DNA from 3 places in the Ancylobacter sp. WKF20 genome. Region 1 is predicted to be linked to each of the others. Evidence: predicted binding sites of a transcription regulator. Region 1 holds the regulator's gene; each other region holds the start of a gene.
What was found. The regulator LexA, encoded in region 1, represses DNA repair genes until DNA is damaged. The targets are predictions, from matches to a motif close to TGTTCNNNNTGTGTTCNG.
Positions count from the first base shown of each region.

Region 2: the regulator LexA is predicted to act here: its motif matches at 6,675-6,692, upstream of parE (DNA topoisomerase IV subunit B).
Region 3: the regulator LexA is predicted to act here: its motif matches at 6,734-6,751, upstream of AncyloWKF20_RS19545 (PA0069 family radical SAM protein).

Region 1 covers NZ_CP121679.1:1,365,806-1,375,481, reverse strand. Annotated here, with positions in the region: gene gltA (citrate synthase) at 1-1,111, opposite strand, end outside; gene gltX (glutamate--tRNA ligase) at 1,422-2,858, opposite strand; gene AncyloWKF20_RS06275 (ComEC/Rec2 family competence protein) at 2,922-5,924, shown strand; gene lexA (transcriptional repressor LexA) at 5,918-6,619, opposite strand; gene atzF (allophanate hydrolase) at 6,832-8,655, shown strand; gene AncyloWKF20_RS06260 (GntR family transcriptional regulator) at 8,692-9,384, opposite strand; gene hpxZ (oxalurate catabolism protein HpxZ) at 9,485-9,676, opposite strand, start outside.
Region 2 covers NZ_CP121679.1:644,893-654,568, forward strand. Annotated here, with positions in the region: gene AncyloWKF20_RS02900 (SUF system Fe-S cluster assembly protein) at 1-144, shown strand, start outside; gene AncyloWKF20_RS02905 (VOC family protein) at 150-584, shown strand; gene sufA (Fe-S cluster assembly scaffold SufA) at 722-1,111, shown strand; gene AncyloWKF20_RS02915 (TfoX/Sxy family protein) at 1,134-1,496, shown strand; gene AncyloWKF20_RS02920 (DEAD/DEAH box helicase) at 1,605-3,209, opposite strand; gene AncyloWKF20_RS02925 (GreA/GreB family elongation factor) at 3,425-3,910, shown strand; gene AncyloWKF20_RS02930 (LysE family translocator) at 3,910-4,539, shown strand; gene parE (DNA topoisomerase IV subunit B) at 4,547-6,598, opposite strand; gene argC (N-acetyl-gamma-glutamyl-phosphate reductase) at 6,956-8,011, shown strand; gene phaC (class I poly(R)-hydroxyalkanoic acid synthase) at 8,176-9,676, opposite strand, start outside.
Region 3 covers NZ_CP121679.1:4,226,313-4,235,988, reverse strand. Annotated here, with positions in the region: gene AncyloWKF20_RS19580 (site-specific DNA-methyltransferase) at 109-1,296, shown strand; gene AncyloWKF20_RS19575 (glutathione S-transferase family protein) at 1,302-1,907, shown strand; gene AncyloWKF20_RS19570 (CsbD family protein) at 1,965-2,153, opposite strand; gene mutY (A/G-specific adenine glycosylase) at 2,255-3,355, opposite strand; gene AncyloWKF20_RS19560 (DciA family protein) at 3,471-3,998, shown strand; gene AncyloWKF20_RS19555 (DsbA family protein) at 4,102-4,785, shown strand; gene AncyloWKF20_RS19550 (VOC family protein) at 4,901-5,419, opposite strand; gene AncyloWKF20_RS19545 (PA0069 family radical SAM protein) at 5,416-6,711, opposite strand; gene AncyloWKF20_RS19540 (glycosyl transferase) at 6,830-7,456, shown strand; gene moaB (molybdenum cofactor biosynthesis protein B) at 7,472-8,050, opposite strand; gene AncyloWKF20_RS19530 (zinc metallopeptidase) at 8,063-8,956, opposite strand; gene AncyloWKF20_RS19525 (alpha/beta hydrolase) at 9,064-9,676, opposite strand, start outside.

The sequences.
Region 1 (9,676 bases):
AGTCGATGTTCGGGTAGAGCTTGCGCTCGACGAAATACTCGTCCTGCAGCGCGATGCGCTCGAGTTCCACGGCGATGTCGAGCAGCGGATCGTCCTTGATGCCGAGCTCGCCGAGCACCTCGTGGCAGGTGCGCTGCATGATCTTGGCGCGCGGATCATAGTTCTTGTAGACGCGGTGACCGAAGCCCATCAGGCGGAACGGGTCGTTCTTGTCCTTGGCGCGCTTGATGTATTCCGGGATGCGATCGACCGAGCCGATCTCGCCGAGCATCTTGAGCGCGGCCTCGTTGGCGCCGCCATGGGCCGGGCCCCAGAGGCAGGCGATGCCGGCGGCGATGCAGGCAAAGGGGTTGGCGCCGGAGGAGCCGGCGAGGCGCACGGTGGAGGTCGAGGCGTTCTGCTCGTGGTCGGCGTGCAGGATGAAGATGCGGTCGATGGCGCGCGAGAGCACCGGGTTCGCCTTGTACTCCTCGCAGGGTACCGAGAAGCACATGCGCAGGAAGTTCGAGGCGTAATCCAGCTCGTTCTTCGGGTACACGAAGGGCTGGCCGATCGAGTATTTATAGGCCATGGCGGCCAGCGTCGGCATCTTCGCGATCATGCGGATCGAGGCGATCATCCGCTGCTGCGGATCGGAGATGTCGGTGCTGTCGTGATAGAAGGCCGACATGGCGCCGACCGAGGCCACCAGCACCGCCATCGGGTGCGCGTCGCGGCGGAAGCCGTGGAAGAAGCGGCTCATCTGCTCATGCACCATGGTGTGGCGCGTGACGCGGTAGTCGAAATCCGCCTTCTGGGCGGCGGTCGGCAGCTCGCCATACAGCAGCAGGTAGCAGGTCTCGAGGAAGTCGCCGCTTTCGGCCAGCTGCTCGATCGGGTAGCCGCGATAGAGCAGAACGCCCTCGTCGCCATCGATATAGGTGATCTGGCTTTCGCAGGAGGCGGTCGAGGTGAAGCCGGGGTCGTAGGTGAACTTGCCGGTCTGGCCGTACAGCTTGCCGATGTCGATGACGTCGGGCCCGATGGTGCCGCCAAGGATGGGCAGATCCCAGCTTTCCTCGCCAATGGTGAGTTTGGCGGTTTTCGCCGAAGTGCCGTTAATGGCGTCCATGCGCGTCTCCCTGAGCATATGGAGCCGAAAGAACGGTGCACCCTTTGCCGGTGCCGCTGCGCGCTTTCGGCGTCTGGCTGGATGGCGGGGCAAGCGGGCGGGTGAGGCCATGCCGCAGCCTGTGCAGGGAGTCGTAGCGGTTTCGCCCCCTGCTCGCAAGCGCAGCGAAGGGCGTAAGACGAAGCGACGGGAATCCTTGCCGTACAGGCTTTTACGTATCTCGCAGGCGCATCAAATCCGCCCCGCGCGGTCCGGCAGGACCGTCCGGGGCAAGGCCGTTGCAAGCTTGGCGCAAGCCTCGCCGCCGCCGTCAGGCGGCAGGCGCGGCGCTCGCCTGATCGCCGATGCGCGCCAGCGTCTCGTCCTTGCCGAGAACCGCCAGCACGTCGAAAATGCCGGGCGAGGTGGTGCGGCCGGTCATCGCCGCGCGCAGCGGCTGGGCCAGCGCGCCGAGCTTCACCGCCTTCGCCTCCGCCACCTGTCGAACGGCGGCCTCGGTGGTGGCAGCGGTCCAGTCGCTGACGCCGGCCAGTGCCGCGCCGGTCGCGGCGAGCAGGTCGCGCGCCTCGGGGGTGAGCAGCGCCTGCGCCTTCTCTTCCAGCGGGAAGGGGCGGGACTTCCAGATGTAGCTGGCGCTGTCGATCAGCTCGACCAGCGTCTTGGCGCGCTCCTTCAGGCCGGGCATGGCGGCGAGAAGCTGCGCCCGGCGCTCGGGGGTGAGGGCGGCGGCGATCTCCGCGCCGTTCGGCAGATGCGGCAGCACCTCATCCAGCGCCGCCAGCAGCTCCGCATCGGGCGTCGCCCGCATATAGAGCCCATTGATGTTCTCCAGCTTGGCGAAGTCGAAGCGCGCCGCCGAGCGGCCCACGCGGTCGAGATCGAAGAGCTGGCTCATCTCGTCGGTCGAGAAAATTTCCTGGTCGCCATGGCTCCAGCCGAGCCGCACCAGATAGTTGCGCAACGCGGCCGGCAGATAGCCCATGGCGCGGTAGGCATCGACGCCGAGCGCGCCATGGCGCTTGGAGAGCTTGGCGCCATCCGGCCCGTGGATCAGCGGGATGTGCGCCATCTTGGGCACGGTCCAGCCGAGCGCGAGATAGATCTGCGTCTGCCGCGCCGCATTGGTCAGATGGTCGTCGCCGCGGATGATGTGGGTGACGTTCATGTCGTGATCGTCGACCACGACCGAGAGCATGTAGGTCGGCGTGCCGTCCGAGCGCAGCAGCACGAGGTCGTCGAGATCCTTGTTGGGGATGACGACGCGGCCCTGCACGAGATCCTCAATGACCGTCTCGCCCTCGGTCGGCGCCTTCAGGCGGTACACCGGCTTGCGGTCGGTCGGGTAATCCGAGGCCGGGCGGTCGCGCCAGCGCCCGTCATAGCGCGGCGGGCGGCCTTCCCTACGCGCGCTCTCCCGCATCTCCTCCAGCTCCTGCGCGGTCGCAAAGCACGGATAGGCGCGCCCGGCGGCGATCATCTGCTCCACCGCCTCGCGGTGCCGCTCGGCGCGGGCGAACTGGTAGATCACGTCGCCGGACCAGTCGATGCCGAGCCATTTCAGCCCGTCGATGATGGCGTCGATCGCCTCGGGGGTGGAGCGCTGCCGGTCGGTGTCCTCGATGCGCAGCAGCATCGTGCCGCCCTTCGCCCGGGCATAGAGCCAGTTGAACAGCGCGGTGCGCGCGCCGCCAATGTGCAGGAAACCGGTGGGCGAGGGGGCGAAGCGGGTAACGACGGTCTCGGACATATCTCTTCCGTCTCGCGTCGCCGGTAGCGGGCGACGGCACAGCATGGCGGATGCGGACGGTGCGTGTACCATAGCTCCCCGGCGTGGGAAATGGCGGCGCCGCATGGCTGGCGTTCGCTCCTCAACAGCGCGCCGCCGAGACTGGGGCAGGGCGTGCAGGACGCGGGCGAGCCCCGTCGGGGGCGTCACAGCGATGAAGCCGGATCAAGGGCGCGCGGGCGGGCGCGGGCCATCGCCTTCGGCGTGCCGCGCGGCGCGCGAGGCGGCCTCATTGACCTGCCGGGGATCGCCGGACGGTTTGCCGAGGCGCTGGGCGCGGCGCTCGCGCTGGAGGTGGCCGAGCGGCGCTTCTTCCTGTTCCTGCCGGTGGTGTTCGCGGCCGGCATCGCGCTTTATTTCGGGGCACCGCGCGAGCCCTGGCCCTATGCCGGGCTGATCCCCGCTGTCGGCCTCGCTGCGCTCACCCTGCTGGCGCGCGAGCGGCCACTGGCCTTCCATCTGCTGGCGCTGCTGGCGACCCTCGCCGCCGGCTTCGCTACCGCCAGCCTGCAGGTGCAGCGTATCGCCCATCCGGTTTTGCAACGCGCGGTCGACGGGGTGGAGATTGCCGGTTTCGTCGAGGCGGCGGAGCAGCGGGCGCGCGGCAGCCGCATCACCCTCGCACTCACGCGGTTCGACGGCCGGGGCGAGACCGCGCCTCGCCGCGTGCGGGTGACGCTGACGAGCCGCACGCCGCCCGAGGTCGGCGCCCATGTGGCGCTGCGGGCGAGCCTCGCTCCGCCACCCGGGCCCGCCTATCCCGGCGGTTTCGATTTCGGCCGGCTGGCCTGGCTGGAAGGGATCGGCGCCACCGGATTCGCGCTCGGCAAGGTAGCGGTTGTGCCGGCCACCGCTCCGCCTCCGGCTGGTCTTTCCGTCAGCGCCTGGCTTGCGGCCACGCGGGCGACGATTGCCGACCGCATCCGCGCGGCGCTGCTGCCGCCGGGAGCCTCGGCGCAGACGCAGGGCGATGCGGCGATCGCTGTCGCCCTGGTGACGGGGCTGCGCGACGGGGTGCCGGAGAGCATCGAGGAGAGCATGCGGGTGGCCGGCCTCTCGCATGTCCTGTCCATCTCCGGCCTGCACATGGCGCTGGTGGCGACGGGCATGTTCTTTCTGGTGCGGGCGCTGCTGGCGCTCTCGCCGGCGCTGGCGCTGCGCTACCCGATCAAGAACTGGGCGGCGGTGCCGGCCGCGCTGGCGGCGACCTTTTATCTCGTGCTGTCCGGCGGCGAGGTGGCGACGCAGCGCGCCTATCTGATGACGCTCATCGTGCTCGCCGGCGTCGCTCTCGGCCGGCCCGCGCTGACGCTCCGTACCCTGGCGGTTGCCGCCCTGCTGCTGCTGGCGCTCACACCCTGGGCGGTGCTCGATCCCGGCGCGCAGATGTCCTTTGCCGCAACGCTGGCGCTGGTCGCCGCCTATGCGCATTGGGGACGACAGGTGGCCGAACTGCCGGGCGCGCGGCTGGGCTGTCTGCATCGGCCGGCGGTCTATATCGCCGCGCTGGTGCTGACATCGCTGGCGGCGGGCCTCGCGACCGCGCCCTTCGCCGCCTATCACTTCCAGCGCCTCGCGCCGCTGAGCCTCATCGCCAATCTCGGGGCGATGCCGATTGCCTCCTTCATCATCATGCCGGCGGGGTTGGCGGGGGCGCTGCTCATTCCGTTCGGCTGGGACGCGCCGGCCTGGCATGTGATGGGCTGGGGCATCGGGCGGATGGTCGACATCTCCCGCGCCGTCGCCGCCGTGCCCGGTGCCGATCGCGGCCTGCCGGCGCTGCCGCTGGCGAGTCTCGTACTGTTCGCGCTGGCGCTCACCGCCCTCTGCCTATTGCGCAGCCGGCTGGTGCTTGTGGCGCCCGTGCTGGCGCTGGCCGGGCTTGCGCTGGCGCCGCTGCGCGAGCGGCCGGACATACTGGTCGACCGCGAGGGGCGGACGGTGGCGGTGCGCCAGAGCGACGGGCGGCTGACGCTGATGGGCGACCGTGATCGCGGCCTAGCCGGCCGCTTCGTCGTCGAGCAATGGCTCAGCGCCGAGGGTGAGCGCACGCGCCTCGCGGACCCGACCCTGACGCAGGCGGCGCGCTGCGATCCGCTGGGCTGCACGCTGCAAACGGCGGGCGGCGAGATTATCGCGCTGTCGCGCCACCGCGACTCATTGGAGGAGGACTGCCGGCGCGTGGCGCTGCTGATCACCACCGAGGCGCCGCCCAAGGATTGCGCGGCGCAGGTGCTGCGCATCGACCCACGACGGCAGACCTCGGCGCTGGCGTTGTATCGCGAGGCGGTCGGGCCGGAGCCCGCGGTGCGGGTCGGGCTCACCGGCTTTGCTGATGCCGAAGATGGTATCACTGACGATGAAGATGGGGGCGGGGGCGGCGCGGTCGGCGCTGCTGTCGAGGGCGGCGCGGAGATGACGGCGCCGGCTGCTGCGCCAAGCGCGGCGGGACGGGTGGCGCAGGCTCCTGCGCCAAGCGAGGTGGGGCGGGCTGCGCCTCCTCCCGTACAGAACGCGGCGGCGATGGGTGCAGATGCTTCTCTGGATGCGCGCGCCCAAGCGACTCTTCAGCGAGACGCCCCCATAGGCAACCTGGAGAGCGCTCGCACCGATGGCTCCAGCGCTACGTTGCCTGACGAGCGAACACCTTGGCTCACGGGTGCGCCATCGCCGACGGTGACCGAGAAGACCCCATCCGCCGGCGCGCCGCCAGACGACGCGACATACGGGGTGAAGACACCCGGCGCCGTGTCGCCGATCACAACCGGCGTGGCCGATGCCCGTGAGCCCCAGCCTTCCGAGGTGGTTCTGTCCCCCTCGTCGCGCGCGACGGCTCCTGAACTGCCCACCGCACATCCACCAGAACTGAGACCCAAGGTCGTCTGGCGGGTGGTCGACTCGCGCCCGCCGGATGGCGCCAGGCCGTGGTTGCCGGCAGCACCATCCGTCACGCCGGAAAGACGCAACGGCTCCAGTGTTGCCGATCCGCGGGCCGCGCCCGGAAGCGCGACCATCCCCGCTCAGTAGCGCCGGAACAGCGCGACGAGCCGGCCCTGAATCTGCACCCGGTCGGGTCCGAAAATGCGGGTCTCATAGGCCGGGTTGGCGGCTTCCAGCGCGATGGACGCGCCCTTGCGGCGCAGGCGCTTCAGCGTAGCGTCCTCGTCGTCGATCAGCGCCACCACGATGTCGCCGGTGCTGGCGGTATCGGATTTGCGGATCAGCGCGAGGTCGCCATCGAAGATGCCGGCCTCGATCATCGAATCACCACGCACCTCAAGGGCGAAATGCTCGCCGCCCGAAAGCATTTCCGGCGGCATGTTGATCGTGCTGTCGGGCGACTGGATGGCGGAGATGGGTGAGCCGGCGGCGATGCGGCCGACGATGGGGATCGCTACCGGGCGGCGGGAATCCTCCTCCACCGCGGCGGAGGGCAGCTTCACCCGGCCGAGGCTGCCTTCGATCACATTGGGGGCGAAGGCGCCACGCGCGGGGCGGGCCTGCGCGTCCTCCGGCAGGCGGAGCACTTCGAGCGCGCGGGCCCGGTTGGGCAGGCGGCGGATGAAGCCGCGCTCTTCCAGCGCCGTGATCAGGCGGTGAATGCCCGATTTCGACCGCAGATCGAGCGCCTCCTTCATTTCCTCGAAAGAGGGGGGCACGCCGTCCCGTTTCAGGCGTTCGTCGATGAAGAGCAGCAGCTCGTGCTGTTTGCGGGTGAGCATCGATCCCGATCCGTCTGTAGGGTGCCCGAGGGCCGTTAAGCGAAACAAATCACGAACAAACACTATCCGTTCTTTGTGTGTTCCACAACGGGGAATTCTCACCCTGCCGCAACTCTGGCGCGCGACGGGCAGGTCGGCTATCTGTATGCAATGGCCCAGATATTGCCTAATGCCTATGCATAGTCCTGCGTGCAGCACGAAAGGCGCGAGTCGTGATCGGAACCATAGCTGACATTCTCGCCGCCCACCGCGCGGGGCGGGCCCGGCCGGCGGAAACGGTGGCGCGGGCACGGGCGCTCATCGTGGCGCATGGCGATCCGGCGGTGTTCATGGCGCTGGTCGACGATGCCGGCATCGCGGCCCAGCTCGCGCGGCTCGAGGGCGCCGATCCCGCCCAGATGCCGCTCTACGGCGTGCCCTTCGCGGTGAAGGACAATATCGACGTCGCCGGCCTGCCGACCACCTGCGCCTGCCCAGACTACGCCTATCCCGCCACGCGCGACGCGGCGGCCGTGGCGCGGCTGCGCCGGGCGGGGGCGATTGTTCTCGGCAAGACGAATCTCGATCAGTTCGCCACCGGGCTCAATGGCACGCGCTCGCCCTATGGCACGCCGCGCAACGCCGTGCGCGATGATCTGGTGCCGGGGGGGTCCAGCTCTGGCTCGGCGGTTGCGGTCGCGGCGGGGCTGGTCGCCTTTGCGCTGGGGACGGACACGGCTGGTTCCGGCCGCGTGCCGGCCGGGCTGAACAATATCGTCGGCCTCAAACCCAGTCTCGGCCTTGTCTCGACACGCGGCGTCGTGCCGGCCTGCCGCTCGCTGGACTGCGTGTCGGTCTTCGCGCTCACGGTGGAAGACGCGCTGCTGGCGACCTCCGTCATGGCCGGGGCGGACGAGGATGATCCCTATTCGCGCGTCCTGCCGCTGGGAGGTCTCGCCGGCTTTCCGGCCGGCCCGACGCTCGCCGTGCCGCGCGCGCAGGATCTCGTGACCTTTGGCGACCGCGCCTCGGAGGCGGGGTTCCGGCGCGCCGCCGAGCGCATGGCGCGGCTGGGCGCGCGGCTGGTCGAGATCGACCTCACGCCGTTCTTCGAGACGGCGCGGCTGCTCTATGAGGGGCCTTGGGTGGCGGAGCGCTACGCGGCGGTCGGCGCCTTTCTCGAATCGCGGCCCGCGTCGGTGCATCCGGTGGTCGCCGGCATCATCGAGCAGGGCCGCCATTTCAGCGCCGTCGAGGCGTTTCGCGGCCAGTACCGGCTGGCGGAGCTGAAGGCGCAGGCGCGGGCGGCGCTCGCCGGCATCGACGCGCTGATGGTGCCGACCATGCCGACCGTGTTCACGGTCGCGCAGATGCTGGCCGAGCCGGTGCGCTGCAACAGCCAGCTCGGCGTCTACACGAATTTCGTCAACTTGCTCGACATGTGCGGCCTCGCCGTGCCGGCAGAGATTCGCGCCGATGGCGCCCCGGCGGGCATCACTTTGCTGGCGCCGGCGGGGCAGGACGCGCATCTGGCCGCGCTTGGTGCCGCCTTCCATCGTGATACCGGGCTGACGCTCGGCGCGACCGGGGCCGCTCATCCGCCGGCCTTGGCGGCCGTTCCGGCTCCGGCGCCGGGCTATGTGGCGGTCGCCCTGTTCGGGGCGCATTTGTCCGGCCTGCCGCTCAATGGCGAGCTGGTGGAGTCCGGCGGTTTGTTCATCCGCGAGGCGCGGACCAGCCCGGATTATCGCCTCTTCCTGCTGCCGGAGGGCCGGGTGCGCCGGCCCGGCCTGCTGCGCGGCGCCGCGGGCTCCGGGACGCGCATCGCCTGTGAGGTCTGGGCGCTGCCGGAAGCCGCTTTCGGGCGACTGGTGGCCGGCATTCCCGCGCCCCTTGGCATCGCCACGGTGACGCTCGAGGACGGCACGGCGGTCAAGGGCTTCGCCATGGAGGCGGCCGCTGCACCGGCGGCGCGTGACATCACCAGCTTCGGCGGCTGGCGCGCCTTTCTGGCGGATGAGGCGGCAAAGCGCGGGGCTCTGGCGCCGGCGGGCTAAGAGGTCGAATCAGCCGGTGCCCGTAAGTGCCTGAGATCAAACGGTCTGAGCGTATTGCTCATAGGCGTCGTGGACGATGGTGATGTGCGAGCGCATGGCGGCTGCCGCCGCTTCCCGCTCGCCCCGCAGCACGGCCGTTACCACCCGGTCATGCTCGCGATGGGACAGGGCGAGGCGGCCGAGCGCGTGGAACTGGGCGCGCCGGAAGGGCGAGAGGCGCCGCCGCGTGCCGACGGTGATTTCCACCAGATAGTCGTTATGGCTGCCGGCATAGAGCGCGGCGTGGAACTGCTCATTCGCCTCGCGATAGGCGGGGAAGTCGCCCGCGCGCATCATGTCGCCCATGCTCTGGTGAAGCTGGTCGAGCTGCCGGCGCTCCGCCGGGGTCATGGCCAGCGCCGCGAGGCCGGCGCACAGCGCCTCCAGCTCCGCCATGACGTCGAACATGTCCTGCAGCCGCTCAAGGCTGGGGCGTGCGACCACGGCGCCGCGATGCGGGCGGGCATCGACCAGGCCGGAGGCGGCGAGCTCGCGCAGCGCCTCGCGCACCGGCGTGCGGGACACGCCGAATCGGGCGGCCAGCACCGTTTCGTCCAGCGCCGTGCCGGGGGGCAGGCGGCCGCGGGTGATCTCGTCGGCAAGCTGGAGCCGCAATTCCTCGGCGCGGGTCACCCGCTTGCGGGCCTCGGAGAGGGGGCCGGCGACCGGCGGAATCACGGCGAGAGACATCGTGCTCAACAACCCGAAGGACGAACGCGCCACGCACGAGTAGCGAGGCGAGGCGGCGAGGCTAGCATGATGCGCCCGGTCCGTCGCGCGGCGCGCGGCATCATCCTTCGTCGGGATCGGCGATGACGCTCACATGCGCCGCCACGACCTTCCAGCCCTCGGGCGTGCGCATCCAGGTCTGCATCTGCCGGCCGACACGGCCGGGCATGGTCTCGCGTCGGAACAGAGTGGACGCCACCGCCATGTCGCGGCCATAGGTGGTGATGACGGTCTTATCCAGCGTCCGCTCCAG
Region 2 (9,676 bases), 720 kb from region 1:
GCCGCCGAGCTTCCCGGCATGGTGGAAGGCGCGGTGGCGAGCGTCGGCGGCGTGTCGGGCGTCACCGTCAACCTCACCTTCGATCCGCCCTGGGACCAGGGCCGCATGTCGGAAGAGGCGCGGCTGACGCTGAACCTCTGGTGAGCCGCGTGACGGCGGGGCCCAATCCGGTGCCGCCGATCTCCGGTGTGGTCGAGACCGGGCTTTATGTCGACGATCTCGCCCGCGCCCGCGCCTTCTATGAGGGCGTTCTCGGCCTGAAGCCCATGGTCGCGGATGGCCGCTTCTGCGCCTATGACGCGGGCCCCGGCAGCGTCTTGCTGCTCTTCCTGCGCGGGGCAACGCTGGACCCCGTGACCATCGCCGAGGGCACGATCCCTCCACATGACGGCCACGGCCCGCTGCACTACGCGCTCGCCATTCCCGCCACGTCGGTGGAACAGTGGCGCCAGCACCTTGAGCTACAGGGAGTCGCCATCGAGGGGCGGGTGGACTGGAAGGGTGGCGGCGTCAGCCTCTATTTCCGCGATCCCGACCAGCACCTCGTGGAACTCGCCACACCGGGCCTGTGGCCGAACTATTGAGGCCGCTCTGGCGCCTTCAGCGCTGGCGGCATGGCGGACCGGCGGCAATCCGCCTTGCCTGAACCTTGTTCCTACCCCATCTTAACGGACGACCGATCCGCTGGCCTTGAACCGGCGCCGATTAGGAGACGACCCCGATGAGCCTGCCCCGTTCCCGTCCGCCCATCATGTCGCTGACCGAGGCCGCCGCCGAGCGCGTGCGGTCGATCATCGCCCGTTCCGACAAGCCGGTCATCGGCCTGCGTGTCGGCGTGAAGAATGGCGGCTGTGCCGGCATGGAATACACGATGGAATTCGCCGAGGAAGCCGGCCGCTTCGATGAAGTGGTCGAGGACAAGGGCGTGAAGGTTCTCATCGACCCCAAGGCGGTGCTCTATCTGCTGGGCACGCAGATGGACTACAAGACCGACAAGTTTGCCGCCCAGTTCGTGTTCAACAACCCGAACCAGACCTCGGCCTGCGGCTGCGGCGAATCGGTGGCGATCACCCCGGTCCGCTCCGAGGCGGCCGAGATCCACGCCGGCTGAGACGAGTGGCGGGGGCGGCCTGATGGATCCCACAGCCGTCGCCGACATCTTCGCCACCTTCCGGCCGGTGCGCTGCCGACGCATGTTCGGCGGCCTCGGCGTCTATGCCGACGGGGTGATGTTCGCCCTTGTGGCGGATGGCCGGCTCTATCTGAAAGCGGATGTGCCGTTTGGCGGCGAACTCGCGGCGCGTGGGGCCGAGCCCTTCATCTATGAGAGCGGCGGCCGCACGGTCACGGTGAGCTACTGGTCCATGCCGGAATCGGCGCTGGACGACCCGGACGAGGCCGCCGAACTTGGCGCGCGGGCCCTTGGGCTGGCACGCCGCGCGGCGGCAGAGCGGGAGGCAGCCTCACGCCGGCGGGTGGTTCCCCACGGCATGTGACCGGGCCCAAGCCCTTCGCCACGCGACTGACGCGGTTCCCAACATGAAAGCGGCCCGGACATGCCGGGCCGCGATGTTTCTGTATGAGGCTGGCCAGTCCGCCTCGTATCAGCTGGCCTTGATGCGCACCGGGCGCAGCAGGAAGGCCGGCAGATGCGAGGTGTCGGCCGGCTCGTCGGCCGGCTTGCGCTCTTCGCGGCGATGGGTGAGCGGGGTCACCGGCGCGCGCGTCGGAGCCTTCGGCTCGCGGGGCTCACGCGGAGCTCGCGCGGCAGCGGGCTGCACGGTAGCGGCTCCATCGGTCGCGCCCGTGCCGGCCGGGGCGCTCTTGCCACGACGACGAGCGGGCTTGGCGGGGGCGTCCACATCCGGAACGACGGTTAGCGCGGGGGCTTCCACCGCCTCGACGAGGGCAGCCTCGTCGGCGCCACGCCGGCGGGCCGGGCGGGCTCCCTTGCGTTCGCGATCCTCGCCATCACGCTCGGGCGCGCGGCTGCGGCCACGATCACGGCCGCCACGGCCACGTTCGCTGCTGCCGGCCCGGTCGCTGCGCTCGCGGCGCGGCTCGGAGGGCGGCAGGTTGTCGAGCGTCGCGCCGTCCTTCCACTCGATCGAGCGGCCGATCAGCTTTTCGATCGCCGCCAGCGACTTGACCTCGCCGGGCGTGACGATGGTGAACGCCGCGCCAGCGCGGCCAGCCCGGCCGGTGCGGCCGATGCGGTGGACATAATCCTCGGCATGGTGCGGCGTGTCGTAATTGAACACATGGCTGACGGCCGGGATGTCGAGGCCGCGCGCGGCGACGTCGGAGGCCACCAGCAGATTGGCCTCGCCGGTGCGGAACTGGTCGAGCGCCTGCATGCGCGAGCGCTGGTCCATGTCGCCATGCAGGCAGACAGCCTTGTAGCCGTGACGCAGCAGCGACTTGTGCACCACCGCGACTTCACTCTTGCGATTGCAGAAGATGATGCCGTTCTGAAGGTTCTCGCCTTCATTGATCAGCTTGCGCAGCGTCTCGCGCTTGTCATAGTCCTCCTTGCCGGAGGCCACGAGCAGCTGCGTGATGGTCGAGGCGGTGGACGAGGGCCGCGAGGCTTCGATCTGCACCGGGTTCGACAGGAACTGCGCGACGAGGCGCTGGATTTCCGGCGGCATGGTGGCCGAGAAGAACAGCGTCTGGCGGGTGAACGGCACCAGCTTGCAGATGCGCTCGATGTCCGGGATGAAGCCCATGTCCAGCATGCGGTCGGCCTCGTCGATGACGAGGATCTCGATGCCGGAGAGCAGCAGGCGCCCGCGCTCGATATGGTCGAGCAGGCGGCCGGGCGTGGCGATCAGCACATCGACGCCACGCACCAGCTTGGCGTCCTGGTCGCCGAAGGAGACGCCGCCGATCAGCAGGGCGACGTTGAGCTTGTGGTTCTTGCCGTACTTGACGAAGTTCTCTTCCACCTGGGCGGCCAGTTCGCGCGTCGGCTCCAGAATGAGCGTGCGCGGCATGCGGGCCCGGGCGCGGCCCTGCTCCAGCAGGGTGAGCATCGGCAAGGTGAAGGCCGCTGTCTTGCCCGTGCCGGTCTGGGCGAGGCCCAGCACATCGCGGCGTGCAAGCACATGCGGAATGGCCTGCGCCTGGATCGGCGTCGGCTCGGTATAACCGGTATCAGCGACGGCCGAGAGCACCTTGTCGCTCAGGCCCAGTTCGTTAAAAGGCATCTGGGATCAATTCTGCGGCTGCGCACCGCCCGCCTGGCCCCGAGCCGTAACCGGGGTCGGCTGAGTTGTCGTCGCGCGGAGCGCATCAGTCGGATAAGGTCAGACGACGGCCGCACCATAGGCGCAAAGCTCGGAAAGTCAATGAAAATAGCCGCTTTTACGGCACTCGCCCGCGTCCCGGGTCGCAGCGTAAGCCGCATGGCCGGGGTGACGGCATGAGCCGGGCCTTCGTCAAGGAAGATGGCGGCGGCGAGAGCCTGCCCGAGCGCCCCGTCAGCCCGCACCGAAACCTCGTCACGCGGCGCGGGCTGGCGCTCATCGACCGGGCGCTCGGGCTCGAGCGCGAGGCGCTGGCGGCGGCCACCGTCACGGGGGATCGCGCGGCCGTTGCCGCCGCGTCGCGCGAGCTGCGCTACTGGTCGTCCCGCCGGTCCAGCGCCGAACCGATTGACCCGCCGCAGGACGGCGCGGCGATCACCTTCGGCATGCTGGTGACGCTGGAGGACGAGGAGGGCCGCTGCCGCCGCTTCCGCATTGTCGGTGAGGACGAGGCGGAACCGCGCGAGGGCCGCATCGGCTGGATCTCGCCGGTCGCCCGCGCGCTGATGGGCAAATGGATCGGCGATGAGGTCAGCCTGCCCACGGGCGTGATGGAGATCGCCGACGTCGACACCACGCCCGAGACCGAGGAGGAGGCCTGATGCTGCTCCCCACCGAGACGCTGCTGGTCTTCGTTCCGGCCGCGCTGGCGCTGAACCTTACGCCCGGCAATGACATGCTGTTCTGCCTTGGGCAGGGCATGAAATCCGGCCCGCGCGCCGGTGTCGCGGCCAGCCTCGGTATTGCCGCGGGTGTGCTCATTCACACGCTGGCGGCAGGTATCGGCCTTGCAGCCGTGCTCCGGGCGCATCCGGCGGCGTTCGAGGCGATACGCTGGGCAGGCGTCGCCTATCTCGTCTATCTCGCGGTGCAGGCCTGGCGCGCGCCCGGCCCGCTCCTGGCGCCGGCAGCGATGGCCAAAGCGAGTGCCTTCGCGGCCTGGCGGGAAGCGGTGGTGGTGAGCCTGCTCAATCCCAAAGTGGCGGTCTTCGTCCTCGCCTTCCTGCCGCAATTCGTCGACCCGGCGCGCGGTTCGACCTTCCTGCAGTTTTTCCTGCTCGGTGCGATCCTCAATACCGGCGGGACGCTGATCAACATCGCCGTCGGCACCTTCGCCGGCCGCCTCAGTGGCTGGCTCGCCGCGCGCACCCACGTCGCCCGTTGGCTGCAACGCGCGACCGGCGGGATATTCCTGCTGCTGGCCGCGCGGATCGCGTTTGAGCGGCGGTAAGAGCCGCTCAAATATCCAGTAACTCCTCGCCGGCGAAGGCCGCGCGTTCGGAGATGAAGGCGAAGCGGCTTTCCGGTTTGTTGCCCATCAGCCGCTCGACGATGTCGGCGGTGGCGGCGCGCTCGGCGTCGTCGATGGTGACGCGCAGCAGGGTGCGCGTCTTGCGGTTCATCGTCGTTTCCTTGAGCTGCGCCGGCATCATCTCGCCGAGGCCCTTGAAGCGGCCAATATCGACCTTGCCGCGCCCGGAGAATTCCTTACGCAGCAGCTCGTCGCGATGCGCCTCATCCCGCGCATAGAGCGTCTTGGCGCCCTGGGTGATGCGGTAGAGTGGCGGCACGGCAAGGAAGAGATGGCCGTTCTCGATCAGCTTCGGGGTCTGCCGGTAGAAGAAGGTCACGAGCAGCGAGGCGATGTGAGCGCCGTCGACATCGGCGTCGGTCATGATGATCACGCGCTCATAGCGCAGATCCTCGTCGCGATAATTGGCGGCGGTGCCGCAGCCAAGCGCCTGGATGAGGTCGGAAAGCTGCTGGTTCTGCGCGAGCTTGTCGCGGCCGGCGCTGGCGACGTTGAGGATTTTGCCGCGTAGCGGCAGCACGGCCTGGCTCTGCCGCTCGCGCGCCTGCTTGGCGGAGCCGCCAGCCGAGTCACCCTCGACGATGAAGAGTTCCGAGCCCGCCGCCGAGTTGTTGGAGCAGTCCGCCAGCTTGCCCGGCAGGCGCAGCTTGCGCACGGCGCTCTTGCGAGAGACTTCCTTTTCCTGCCGGCGGCGCAGCCGCTCGTCGGCGCGCTCGATCACCCAGTCGAGCAGGCGGCTCGCCTGAGGCGGGTTGCCGGCAAGCCAATGGTCGAACGGGTCGCGCAACGCGCCTTCGACGATACGGGCGGCCTCGGCGGTGGCGAGCTTTTCCTTGGTCTGGCCCTGGAATTCCGGCTCGCGCACGAAGACCGAGAGCATGGCCGCGCAACCCGCCATCACATCGTCGGCGGTGATGATGGCGGCGCGCTTGGCGTTGCCGGTGCGTTCGGCGTGGTCGCGCAGGCCCTTGAGCAGCACGGCGCGCAGGCCGGTCTCATGAGTGCCACCTTCGGCGGTGGGGATGGTGTTGCAGTAGGAGGAAATAGCGCCGTCCGCATCGCCGAGCCAGGCTACCGCCCATTCGGCCGAGCCATGGCCACCGGGCCGCGAGGTCTTGCCGGCGAAGATGTCGGGATGGACCAGCGTATGGCCCTCGATATCGGCGGCGAGATAGTCCTTGAGGCCGCCGGGGAAGCGGAAGGTGGCCTTGGGCGGAATTTCGTTGCCGGCGACCAGTTCCGGGTCGCAGGTCCAGCGAATCTCGACGCCGCCGAAAAGATAGGCCTTGGAGCGCGCCATCTTGAAGACGCGGGCCGGCTTGAAGCGGGCGCCCTCGCCGAAGATCTGCGCGTCCGGGTGGAAGCGCACCCGCGTGCCGCGCCGGTTCTGCACCCGCCCGACTTCCTGGATGGGCCCCTGCGGCATGCCGCGCGAATAGAGCTGGCGATAGAGCACCTGGCCGCGCGCGACCTCGACCTCCAGCACGTCCGACAGCGCATTGACGACGGAGACACCGACGCCGTGCAGGCCGCCCGAGGTCTCGTACACCTTGCTGTCGAACTTGCCGCCGGCGTGGAGCGTGGTGAGGATGACCTCCAATGCCGACTTGCCGGGATATTTCGGGTGGTTCTCGATGGGGATGCCGCGGCCATTGTCGGTCACGGTCAGGAAGCCGTCGGCGGTCAGTTCCACCTCGATGAAGCTGGCATGGCCGGCGACCGCCTCGTCCATGGAATTGTCGATCACCTCGGCAAAGAGATGATGCAGCGCCTTCTCGTCCGTGCCGCCAATATACATGCCCGGCCGGCGCCGCACCGGCTCCAGCCCTTCCAGCACCTCGATATCCGCGGCCGTGTAGCCGCTCTCGCCGGGCAGGCCGGGGGAGGCGGCGGCAGCGCGCGCAGGCTTCGGCGCGGGCGGGGTCGCCGCAGGCTTGGGCGCGGCGGGGGGAAGGTCGAACAGGTTCGGATCGGACATCAGGCAGGCGGGCTTTCGCTGAAGGAGGTCTCAGGCGATTCCATTACACCACATTATGCCAAAGCGCGTCAGTCGCGTGAACAGGACGTGAACAATCAGCAGCGCAGCCGTTTACGGTTAGCGCGCACCTCGCGGCCGTAGAGCCCCACAATAGCGCCCCCAGCATGTCCCTTTGTCCGGTGACGAGAGCGCGGGCGAGGGGCGAGCGGCGGAGGCTCAGCGTTGTTCCCGCCCGTGTCGCGCGGCGGCCATGCGCGCGGCGCGCAGATCCGTGTCTTTCCCGCGACATGCATCCGGTGTAATGGCGCGGTCTCCATTCGCGGGGCGTTCCCCGCGCCAGTGACGGGATACGCCACCATGACGGACAGCAAGGCACGGATCGCCATCCTCGGAGCCTCGGGCTACACCGGCGCGGAGCTGGTGCGCCTGCTGGTCCGTCACCCCCGCGTGGACATCGTCGCGCTCACCGCCGACCGCAAGGCCGGCCAGAGCATGGCCGAGGTTTTCCCGCAATTCGCGCCGCTGAACCTTCCGACGCTGACGACCATCGACGCGGTGGACTGGTCGGGCGTCGACCTCGCCTTCTGCGCCCTGCCGCACGGCACCACGCAGCAGGTCATCAAGAAGGTCTTCGAGACCGCGCCGCATATCAAGATCGTCGATCTGTCGGCCGATTTCCGGCTTCGCGATGCCGGCGCCTATGAGCAGTGGTATGGCCACCCGCATCAGGCGCTGGAGCTGCAGCAGGAAGCCGTCTACGGCGTCGTCGAGCTCTATCGCGACGACATCCGCAAGGCCCGGCTCGTCGCCAATCCCGGCTGTTACACCACGACCGCCATCCTACCGGTGGTGCCGCTCATTGAGGCCGGCGCCATCGACCCGGAGCACATCGTCATCGACGCCAAGAGCGGCGTGACGGGCGCGGGCCGCGCGGCCAAGGAGAACCTGCTCTACACCGAGGTGACGGATGGCATGCACGCCTATGGCGTCGGCGGCCACCGGCACACGGCGGAATTCGACCAGGAGTTTTCCAAGGCCGCCGGCCGCAGCGTGGTGCCGACCTTCACGCCGCATCTCATCCCGATGAGCCGCGGCATCTACGCGACAATCTATCTTAAGACGGGCGCGGGTGTCGGCGCCGAGGGCGTGCATCGCGTGCTGGCCGATTTCTATAAGGGCGAGGCCTTCGTGCATGTGCTGCCGCTCGGCCAGGTGCCGCAGTCGCGCTTCGTGAAAGGCTCCAACATGGCCTTCATCGGCGTGGTGCAGGACCGCGCGCCGGATCGCGTGGTCGTCATCTCCACCACCGACAATCTGGTGAAGGGCGCCTCCGGCCAGGCGGTGCAGAACATGAACCTTGTGCTCGGCTATCCCGAGACGCTGGGGCTCGACCAGATCGCCATGTTCCCGTGATGCTATGACCGTCATCCCGGACGGCCGCAGGCCGATCCGGGATCGCATGGCGCTCGCAGTCCGCTAACGATCCCGGCTCTCCGCTGCGCGGAGCCTGTCCTTGGGCTTGCAGAAGGCAAGACACGAGGGGGCCGGGATGACCGGCCAAGAGCCGGTGAAGCCTTCTACGCCTTCACCTTCACATAGCTGCCGGGCGCGTCCTCGATCGGCTTGAATGGGCCCTTGCCGGGGATGCGCGCGGGCACGCGGGTGTCGTCCTGCTGCTCGATCCAGGTGAACCAGTCCGGCCACCAGGAACCGGGGTGCATCTGCGCCCCGGCGATCCAGTCCTCCAGCGCGCCGCCGGGGGCCTCGCCGGTCCAGTACTGGTACTTGCCGCGGGCGGGCGGGTTGATGACGCCGGCGATGTGGCCGGAGCCGGCCAGCACGAAGCGGCCGGGATTGCCGAACATCTGCAAGCCGAGGAACACCGAAGCGGCGGGCGCGATATGATCCTCGCGCGTCGCGACGCTGTACATGGGCAGGTTGATCTTCTTGAGGTCGAGCTTCTGGCCCGCCAGCATCAGGCTGCCCTGGGCCAGCCGGTTATCGAGGTAGCAGTTGCGCAGGTAGAAGGAATGGTTCGCCGCCGGCAGGCGGGTGGAATCCGAGTTCCAGTAGAGAATGTCGAAGGGGAAGGGCGCCTGCCCCTTGAGATAATTGTTCACCACATAGGGCCAGATCAGATCATTGGCCCGCAGCATGTTGAAGGCGTTGGCCATCTTGCGGCCGTCCATGACGCCCGCTTCCAGCATCTTGCGCTCGAGATGGGCGACCTGCTCCTCGTCGATGAACACTTTGAGGTCGCCGGCATAGGTGAAATCCACCTGCGTCGTCAGGAAGGTGACGGAGCGCAGGCCGACATCCTGGCCGGACGCCGCAAGCCAGGCGAGCGTCATCGCCAGCATGGTGCCGCCGACGCAATAGCCGACCGCGTGGAAGTCCTTGCTGCCGCTCGCCTTCTTCGCCACGTCGAAAGCGGTGAGCACGCCTTCCTTCATATAGGCGTCGAAGCCTTTGTCGGCGAGTTCCGGGCCGGGATTGACCCAGGAGACCACGAACACGGTGAGCCCCTGCGCCACCGCCCAGCGCACGAAGGATTTTTCCGGCGTCAGGTCGAGCACGTAGAACTTGTTGATCCAGGGCGGGATGATGACCAGCGGCACCGCCAGCACGCTCTCCGTCTGCGGCGCGTACTGGATGACCTGCATGATCTCGTTCTGGAAGATCACCTTGCCGGGCGTGACGGCCAGGTTCTCGCCGACCTTGAATTTGCTGTTGTCGGTCTGACGGATCTTCAGGTCGCCGCCCCCGGCCTCGATGTCCTCGGCCAGCATCTTCATGCCACGCACGAGGTTCTCGCCATTGGAGGCAAGGGTGGTGCGCAGCAGTTCCGGGTTGGTCAGCACGAAATTGGAGGGTGAGACGGCGCCGGCGATCTGCCGGACATAGAACTCCGCCTTGTGCTTGGTGTGCGCGTCGATCTCGGCCTCATCGACCATGTTCTCCGCCCAGTTGGCGGTGAGCAGATAGGTCTGTTTCAGCGTGTCGAAGAACGGGTTGGTGCTCCACTCTGAATCCATGAAGCGGGCATCGCGGGCCGGCGGCTCGGCGACGGGCTTGGCC
Region 3 (9,676 bases), 1.8 Mb from region 1:
GACGGGACAGGGAGAAAGTTCAGGTGGCGCTTTACCCCGTCTTTACCCTGACCAGCGGAGATTGTGGAAATCAGTTCTGTTGCGTCATCGAGCGTCGGGTAGCCGTCCATGAAGGTGGTTCGAAATGGGGAGGCCCGCCGGGCATCCCGCGTCAGTCTCGTCCATTCCGCCCCGGCGGGTGGCGCCAACGCCGGCGGTTTGCCCCTCGACACCATCCTGCGCGGCGACTGTGTCGCGGAGCTGGCAAAGCTGCCGCCGCGCTCGGTCGACATGATCTTCGCCGACCCGCCCTACAATCTCCAGCTCGGCGGCGAGCTGAAGCGCCCGGACGAGAGCCGGGTCGATGCGGTGGATGACGACTGGGACAAGTTCGAGAGCTTCGCCGCCTATGACGCCTTCACCCGCGCCTGGCTCTTGGCGGCGCGCCGCGTGCTCAAGCCCACCGGCACGCTCTGGGTGATCGGCTCCTATCACAACATCTTCCGCGTCGGGGCGATGCTGCAGGATCTCGACTTCTGGATCCTCAACGACATCGTCTGGCGCAAGACCAACCCGATGCCGAACTTCCGCGGCCGGCGCTTCACCAACGCGCATGAGACGCTGATCTGGGCCGCGCGCGACCCCGGCGGCAAGGGCTACACCTTCAATTACGAGGCGCTGAAGGCGGCCAATGAGGATGTGCAGATGCGCTCCGACTGGCTGTTCCCGATCTGCTCGGGCCATGAGCGGCTGAAGGACGAGACCGGCCACAAGGTGCACCCGACGCAGAAGCCCGAGGCGCTGCTCGCGCGGGTGATGCTCGCCGCGTCAAAGCCCGGCGACGTGATCCTCGACCCGTTCCTCGGCTCGGGCACCACGGCGGCGGTGGCCAAGCGCCTCGGCCGCCGCTTCATCGGCATTGAGCGCGATGCGACCTATGCGGATGCCGCGCAGGTGCGCATCGACGCGGTGGAGCCGCTGCCCGAGGCCGCGCTCGCCCCGGCACCCTCCGCCCGCGAGGCGCCGCGCATCGCCTTCAATGCGCTGATCGAGCGCGGCATGCTGGCGCCCGGCACCTTCCTCACCGACGCCAAGCACCGGGTGCGGGCGCTGGTGCGCGCCGACGGCATGCTGTCGCTGGAGACCGCGCCCGGCCTCGGCCAGGTCGGCTCGATCCACCGCGCCGGCGCCATCGCGCAGGGGCTGGAAGCCTGCAATGGCTGGACCTACTGGCACATCGAGACCCGCGAAGGGCTGCGCCCGATCGATTCGCTGCGCGCCGCCGTGCGCTCGGAAATGGCGATGGCGGCGGAGTGAGCGGGGTGATCACGCTCTATGACGTGCCGGATTCCGGCAACAGCTACAAGGTCCGGCTCGCCGCCGCGCATCTGGGCGTGGCGCTGAAGCGCGTCACCATGTCCGCGCGCGACGGCTCGGCCCGCCACCCGGATTTCCTCGCCAAGAACCCCATCGGCAAGCTGCCGACGGTGGAACTGGAGGATGGCCGCTTTCTCGCCGAATCAAACGCCATCCTGCTCTACCTCGCCGAGGGCAGCCCGCTCGTGCCGGCGGACCGCTACGGGCGCGGTAAGGTTTATGAGTGGATGTTCTTCGAGCAGTACAGCCATGAGCCGGCGCTGGCCGTGCGGCGGGCGCTGCTGACCTATGAGGAGCGGGCGCATCTGGCGACACCCGAGCGGCTGGCGCAGCTTCTGGAGGCCGGCAACCGCGCGCTGGGCGTAATGGAAACGCGGCTCGCCGGCGCCGACTGGCTGGCGGGCAACGCCTTCAGCGTCGCCGATATCGCGCTCTATGCCTACACGCACACGGCGGAGGAAGGCGGCTATGACCTCGCCGGCTTCCACGGCGTGCAGGCCTGGCTCGCCCGCATCGCCGCCCTGCCCGGCCATATCGGGCTGATGGACTGAACCAACAAAAAGGCCGCCCGGTGGGGCGGCCTCGTCGTTTCCAGGATGCGTCGCGGCTCAGAGATTGCCGGCCTTCTTCACCGCATCCTTGATCTCGCCCTTGGCCTGCTGGCCCTCGCCCTTGAGCTCCTGGGCCGCGCCTTCGACGCGCAGGCGATCATTGCCCGTGGCCTTGCCGACGCCCTGCTTCACGTTGCCGATGGCCTCATTGGCCATGCCCTTCGCCTTGTCAGCGGTGCTACCCATGATGCGTTCTCCTGTTTCTTCCGCATGTTGCGGTCGTCGGGATAACGCGGCGGACGGGCGCGGGTTGCGCTGATCACAGGTATGTCATTGGCGGGCCGGGCTCAGAGCCGGTCGAGCACCTTGCGCATCACGCTCGGAAACGCCTCCGCGTCGAACCCCGCCGGCGCCACCCAACGATGGCCGGCAGGCGCCGGCGTGCCGGCCGGCAGATCGGCCCGCCAGACTGTCAATTCCAGCGCGAAATGGCTGAAGACGTGGGTCACGGGCGCGTTCAGCACCCGCCAGTCCGCCCGCAGCGGCGCGTCGGTGGACGGGTTGGCCGGGCTCTCCGCCTCCCACGGCGTCGAGGGCACCTCGCTCATGCCGCCGAGCAGTCCTTGCGGCGGGCGCGAGCGCGTGAGCACCGCGCCATCCGCCCGCACGGCAAGGAAGGCGACGCCCTGCCGGGTGGGGCGCGCGGCCTTGGCCAGCTTCAGCGGGTAGCGCTCCGGCTCGCCTTCCGCCCGCGCCGCGCAGGGCTCGCGCCATGGGCAGAGCGCGCAGGCGGGCTTGCGCGGGGTGCAGATGGTGGCGCCGAGATCCATCATCGCCTGCGCGAAATCGCCGAAGCGGGCCTCGGGCAGCAGCGTCAGGCCGAGCGCGCGCAGGCGGGGCTTCGCCTTGGGCAGCGGCGCCTCCACCGCGAAGAGGCGGGCGATGACGCGCTCCCAATTGCCATCCACCGGCGCGGCCGGGCGCTCATAGGCGATGGAGGCGATAGCGGCTGCCGTATAGGGGCCGATGCCCGGCAGTTCGAGCAGCGCCGCCTCCGTGTCCGGGAAGCGCCCATTATAGTGCTCGGCCACTGCGCGGGCGCAGGCGTGCAGATTGCGGGCGCGGGCGTAATAGCCGAGCCCCGCCCAGGCGGAGAGCACCTCCTCGAGCGGCGCGGCGGCAAGATCCGCCACCGTCGGCCAGCGGACGAGGAAGGCCTCGTAATAGGGCCGCACCGTCACCACCGTGGTCTGCTGCAGCATGATCTCGGAGAGAAACACCCGGTAGGGATCCTGCCGCAGGCCCGGGGCGGCGCGCCAGGGCAGCGTGCGCCGGTGCCGGTCATACCAGGCGAGCAGCAAGGCGGGATCGGGCCGCGCCGCGGGGGCTGGCTCGACGAAGGGGGCGGCGGTGCGGCGGCGGGTGGCTTTATCGGGACGGGCGGGCATGCGATGTTGGGTTCCGGCGGCGCCAAGGTGGGCCGTGCCGATACGCCCGGCAAGCCCCGCCGGACCGCCGTCCCTTGAATTGATGTCCCGCCGCCCTCACTGACCGATCGCCCTCATGCCCCCGCGCCGCGCACCTCAACCGCTTGCCGACCTGATCGACGCGACCATCGCCGAGAGCTGCCGGCAGCGCGGCCTCGCCTCGGTGGAAATCGTCACGCGCTGGGCCGACATCGTCGGGGAGGCGCTCGCCGCCCGCGCCGTGCCGATCAAGCTCGCCTGGCCGAGCCGGCAGGACAGCCCCGAGCCGGGCGTGCTGCACATCCGGGTCGAGGGCGGCTATGCCATCGAATTGCAGCACGATGCGCCCGTCGTGATCGAGCGGGTGAACCGCTATTTCGGCTGGCGCTGCATCGGCCGGCTGGCGCTGCGCCAGGGGCCAGTGCCGGTGCGCCGCCCCGTGCGCCCGCGCTTCGTCGAGCCCGGCGCCGCCGAATGCGCGGCGGTGGCGGGAAAGCTCGGCACGTTTGAGGATCCCGCGCTGGCCGAGGCCCTCGCCCGGCTCGGCGCGCTGGTCGCCCGCCGGCGCGCGGCGCCGCCCACGTCCCCGGCGCCGGGGGTGCGGCCAATCTTCACGCAGCGGTGACAAGGCGCCCGCCTGCCGTACCGTTGCCATGATCGCGCGCTGCCTGTAGGCGCTAGAGCTCAACGCCGGCCGAGAGGGCCGGCCTTCCCTTCGGAGACCCTCCATGATTGATCGCCGCCGCCTCCTCGAAGGGCTGGGTGCCGCCGCCCTCACCACCGCCGCGCTGGTGGCGCTGGCGAGCCCGGAAAGCCTCGGCGCCGAGCGCTTCTCCTTCATCGGTCGCGCCGAGGCGCAGACGGTCGACACCGCGCAGCTGATGGCGCCGGGCGCCCTGCCCGACAATGTGCTCGGCAAGGCCGACGCGCCGGTGACCATCGTCGAATACGCCTCGATGACCTGCGGCCACTGCGCGCATTTCCACGAGACCACCTATCCGGTGCTCAAGGAGAAATACATCGACACCGGCAAGGTGAAGTTCATCCTGCGCGAATTCCCGCTCGACATCGTCGCCAAGGCCGCCTTCATGCTCGCGCGCTGCGCCGGCGACGGGAAGTACTACCCGATGACCGACACGCTGTTCGAGACCCAGAAGAGCTGGGCCTTCACCAACAACCCGGCGCAGGCACTGCTCGCCATCGCCAAGCAGAGCGGCATGACCGAGCAGCAGTTCAACGCCTGCCTCTCCGACCAGGCGCTGGCCGACAACATCAACAAGATCGCCGAGCGCGGGGCGAAGGATTTCGGCATCGATTCGACGCCGACCTTCTTCATCAACGGCAAGAAGGTTTCCGGCGCGATGAGCCCGGAACAGCTCGACAAGGAACTCGCCCCGCTGCTGGCGCAGTGACGCGGACGCCGAGCTGAGCCCGGCGCCTCATCCGGCAGGACAAGGCACGCCGCCCGGCACCCCGCTCTTTGAAAAGCCCGGCCTCAGCGCCGGGCTTTTTGCATCGCGGCCCGCCCTACTCCGGCAAGGTAAGCCGTCCGTCGGAGCCGAGGGCGAAGCCGGGATTGTGGGCGATCTCCCAGGGGTGGCCGTCGGGGTCGGCGACATAGCCGGCATAGCCGCCCCAGAAGGTCGCCTGCGCGGGGCGCAGCGCGCGCCCGCCGGCGGCCACCGCGCGGATCAGCGTCGTGTCCACCTCGGCGCGGCTCGCCCGGTTGCAGGCCAGCACCACGCCGCCGAACTGGCCGGCGCGCCCGGCGAGCATGCCGGCATCGGTGGCGAGCTCGTGGCGCGGGTAGAGCGAGAGCATCACCGTGCCGCAGGCGAAGAAGGCGACGCCCTCGGCCTGCCGGACCCGCCGCTCAAGGCCCAGCGCCTCGTAGAAGGCGATGGCGCGGGCGAGTTCGGCGACGCCGAGCGTCACCAGCGAGAGTGCCAGCGGCGGCACGGCACGCGCCATGCCCGCCCCCACCGTGGCCCCCTCGGTCGCCTTGAGCGCCGCGACCTTCAGCCCCTGCATCGCCGCGCCGATCATGCGCTTTCTCCAAACAGCGACAATTGCTCGCCCTTCTGCGGCGGGCGGTGGAAATGGCGCGTGGTCAGCCGCAGATGGCGCCGGTTGAGGCCGAGCCGCTCGCTGGCGATCTCGAAGCGGCGGGCAAGCGTCCAGGCATAGGGCCCGCTGCCGGTCATGCGCTGGCCGAAGGCGGAATCATACTCCTTGCCGCCATGCAGCTCCTTGAGCAGCGACAGCACATGGCGGTAGCGATCCGGGAAATGGGCGAGCAGCCATTCCTTGAACAGGTCGCGGATCTCGAGCGGCACGCGCAGCATGACATAGCCAGCCTCCTGCGCCCCCGCCGCCACCGCGGCGTCGAGGATGCGCTCCATCTCGGCATCGGTCACGGCGGGAATGACCGGCGCGACCAGAACAGCGGTCGGCACTCCCGCCTCGCTGAGCCGGCGCACCGCCTCGAGGCGCCGCTGCGGCGTCGCGGCGCGCGGTTCCATGATGCGGGCGAGCTTGTGGTCGAGCGTGGTGATGGACAGCGCGACCTTGACCAGCCCGCGTTCCGCCATGGGCGCGAGAATATCCAGATCGCGCAGCACCAGCGCGGATTTCGTGACAATGCCGACCGGATGGCCGAAATCGCGGAGCACTTCGAGGATGCGGCGGGTGAGGCGCCATTCCTTCTCGATCGGCTGGTAGCCATCGGTGTTGATGCCGAGCGCGATGGTACGCGGCTCATAGCCGGGCTTCGCCAGTTCCTTGGCCAGCAGCTCGGGCGCGTCCGGCTTGGCGAACAGCTTGGTCTCGAAATCCAGCCCGGCGGACAGGCCCTGATAGGCATGGGTCGGCCGGGCAAAGCAGTAGACGCAGCCATGCTCGCAGCCGCGATAAGGGTTGATCGAGCGATCAAAGCCGACATCGGGCGAATCGTTGCGGGTGATGATGGTGCGCGGCTTCTCCACCGTCACGCTGGTGCGGAAGGCCGGCAAATCATCGAGGCTCTGCCAGCCATCGTCGAAGGCCTCGCGCGCCGTCGGCTCGAAGCGGCCGGCGGCGTTGGAGAGCGCGCCGCGCCCGCGCCGGCGCTCGCCCTCGACAAAGCGGGCCTGCGGCGGCACGGGGGGCACGATATCGATCTCGGAAAGGCCCGTGAGGTCGCGCCCTGCCGCCTCGCGGGCGGCCCGCTCAGCGGCCTCGCGCTCCTCCACCAGCCGCCCGAGACGACGCGGCGTGGCGCGGGGCTTGCGGGCGGGCGGCGCGCCGGCGGTAACGGCCACCGGACGGTCCGGAGAGGGGGAGGAGGTGCGCTGTTCCATGAGTGATTTTTAGTCCCCCCATGAGAACATATCAAGAACATATGTCGAAAAGTGACGGAGGGCGCTATACGCTGGGAATGTGGTGCTATAGGCAGAACGTCGCTCGCCCAAAACCCTTATGCGCCAATCCATAGCGCGTTCCGTCGAGGTGCTCTGCCGCGTGATCTCGATCGTCATTCCCACGACCGAAACCGCCAGCTTCCTCATCCCGACCCTCGCCGCACTGGTACCGGGCGCCGCCACTGGCGTGGTGCGCGAGGTTCTGCTGGTGGATGGGCGCGAATCGGCGGATGTGGCGGAGATCGCGGACGCGGCAGGCTGCGAATATCTGCGCGGCCCGGCCGATCTCGGCGCACGCCTGCGCCTTGGCGCGGCGACGGCGCGCACGCCCTGGCTGATGTTCCTCCAGCCGGCCGGCCTCGTGCAGGAAGGCTGGACGCGCGAGGTGCGCGGCTTCATCGACCAGGTCGAGCGCATGGGCGCCATGGACCGCCGCGCGGCGACCTTCCGGCTGGCGCTCGATGGTTTCGGCGTCGCCCCCCGGCTGAAGGAAGCGGCGGCGGTGGCGCGTTACGCGCTGACCGGCCGGGCGCGGCCCGAGCAGGGCCTGCTGATCCATCGCCGCTTCTATGAGGCGCTGGGCGAGCATGAGGCGGGCGCGCAGTCCCCGCGCCGGCTCGCCGCCCGCATCGGGCGCGGCCGGCTCGTGCTGCTGCGCTCGCAGATGCTGCTGCCGGAAGGCTGAGCTTCCGGGCAGGTCTCAGGAGGCGCGCAGCTTGCCGCGCTTCAGGTGCTCGTCCAGCCGGGGCAGGATTTCCACGAAATTGCAGGGCTTGTGACGGATGTCGAGCTGCTGGGCGAGGATGCCGTCCCAGCCGTCGCGGCAGGCGCCGGGCGAGCCGGGCAGGCAGAAAATGTAGGTCGCGTTCGCCGTGCCGGCGGTGGCGCGACTTTGCAGCGTCGAGGTGCCGATCTTCTGGAAGGAGATCATGTGGAACACGGTCGAGAAGCCCTCCATGCGCTTCTCGAACAAGGGTTCCACCGCCTCCGGCGTCACGTCGCGGCCGGTGAAGCCGGTGCCGCCGGTGGTGATGACCACGTCGATGGCCGGATCGGCGATCCACGCCGCCACCTGCCCGCGAATGGCGTCCACGTCATCCGTCACGATGGTCCGGGCGGCGAGGCGATGGCCGGCGCCCTCCAGCCGCTCCACCAGCGTGTTGCCCGAGCGGTCATCGGCGAGCGTGCGGGTATCGGAGATGGTGAGCACCGCGATGGCGAGCGGGATGAAGGCTTTCTCGGAAAGGGCCTTGTCGGACGTCTCGCTCGCGGCGCTCATGCGGCCTGATCCTCAGATGCTGCGGCTCTCGATGGCGTTGCACTGCGTCATCGAGCCGGTGTCCAGCCCCCGCTTAAACCAGCGCGCGCGCTGGGCGGAGGTGCCGTGGGTGAAGCTGTCGGGCACGGCATAGCCCTGCGCCTGCTTCTGCAACCGGTCGTCGCCGATGGCGGAAGCGGCGTTCAGCGCCTCCTCAATATCGCCGTCCTCGAGAATGCGCCACTGCGCGTTCGCGTGATGCGCCCACACGCCGGCGAGGCAATCGGCCATCAGCTCGACGCGGACGGAGAGCGCGTTCGCCTCGGTGCGCGAGAGCTGGCGCTGGCGCTGCTGCACCTCGCCGAGAATGCCAAGCTGGTTCTCGACGTGATGGCCGACCTCATGGGCGATGACATAGGCCTGCGCGAAATCGCCGGGCGCGCGGAAGCGGCGCTTCATCTCCTCGAAAAAGGCGAGGTCGATATACACCTTCCGGTCGGTGGGGCAGTAGAACGGGCCCATGGCCGACTGGGCGGTGCCGCAGGCCGAGCGGGTGCCGTTCGTGAACAGCACGAGGCCGGGCGGGCGGTAGGTCCCGCCCTGCGCCTTGAACTGCTGGGTCCACACATCCTCGGTCTGCGCGAGCACGGCGCTGACGAACTGGCCCTGTTGGTCTTGCGGCGGGGTGCGGCTCGCCGATGGCTGCTGCGGCGCGCTCTGGCTCGTCTCGCCGCCACCCATGAGGATTTCCGCGCCGCCGATCAGCACGGCCGGGTTGATGCCGGTGGCCCAGGCGATGAGGCCGACAATGATCAACCCGCCAATGCCGAGCCCGCCGCGACCACCCGGCAAGCCGCCGCCGCTGAAGCCTCCGCTGCCGCGCCGGTCTTCCACATTGCTGCTGCGCCGGAAATCTTCCCACCGCATGGCCATCCCTCCCGCAAAACACCACGGCGCGGTGCGATGGTGATGCACGCGCCGTGGCGGCAATGCGCGGGAAGGCCGGCGGTTCCGTCGAGAACCGCCGGATCGTGTCAGCCGCGCGGCTTGCCGAGAGCGGCAAGCCAGTCCCGGGCGAGCGTCAGGTCCGCCTGCGACAGGCCATGGCCGACGGGAAGCGTGCGGTGATCGAGCCGCGCGCCGGCCGTTGTGAGCTGGCCAGCGAGGCGGGCGGCGTTCTCCTCCGGCACGATCGGGTCCATGCCGCCGGAGAGCAGCAGGACCGACGTGCCGGCGAGGTCCGCCGCGGGCGGCTCGGCCAGCGGCACCATGGCGCGCAAGAGCACCGCACCCGCGAGCACGCCCGGCTGGGTGAGGAGCGTCGCGGCGGCGATGTTGGCGCCGTTGGAAAAGCCGACCGCGATGGGCGCGGCCAGCCCATAGGCGGCGCGGGCTTCCGCGACGAAGGCGGCGAGTTCACCCGCGCGCCGGCGCACATCCGCCTCGTCGAACACACCCTCGCGCAGGCGACGGAAGAAGCGCGGCATGCCGCCTTCCATCACCTTGCCGCGCGGGGAGACGAGCGGCGCGTCGGGCGCGATCATCCGGCCGAGCTGGATCAGGTCGTTCTCGTCGCCGCCCGTGCCGTGCAGCAGCAGCAGCGGCGTGGCGGCGGGATCGCCGCCCGGCTCGAAGCGGTGGAGAAAG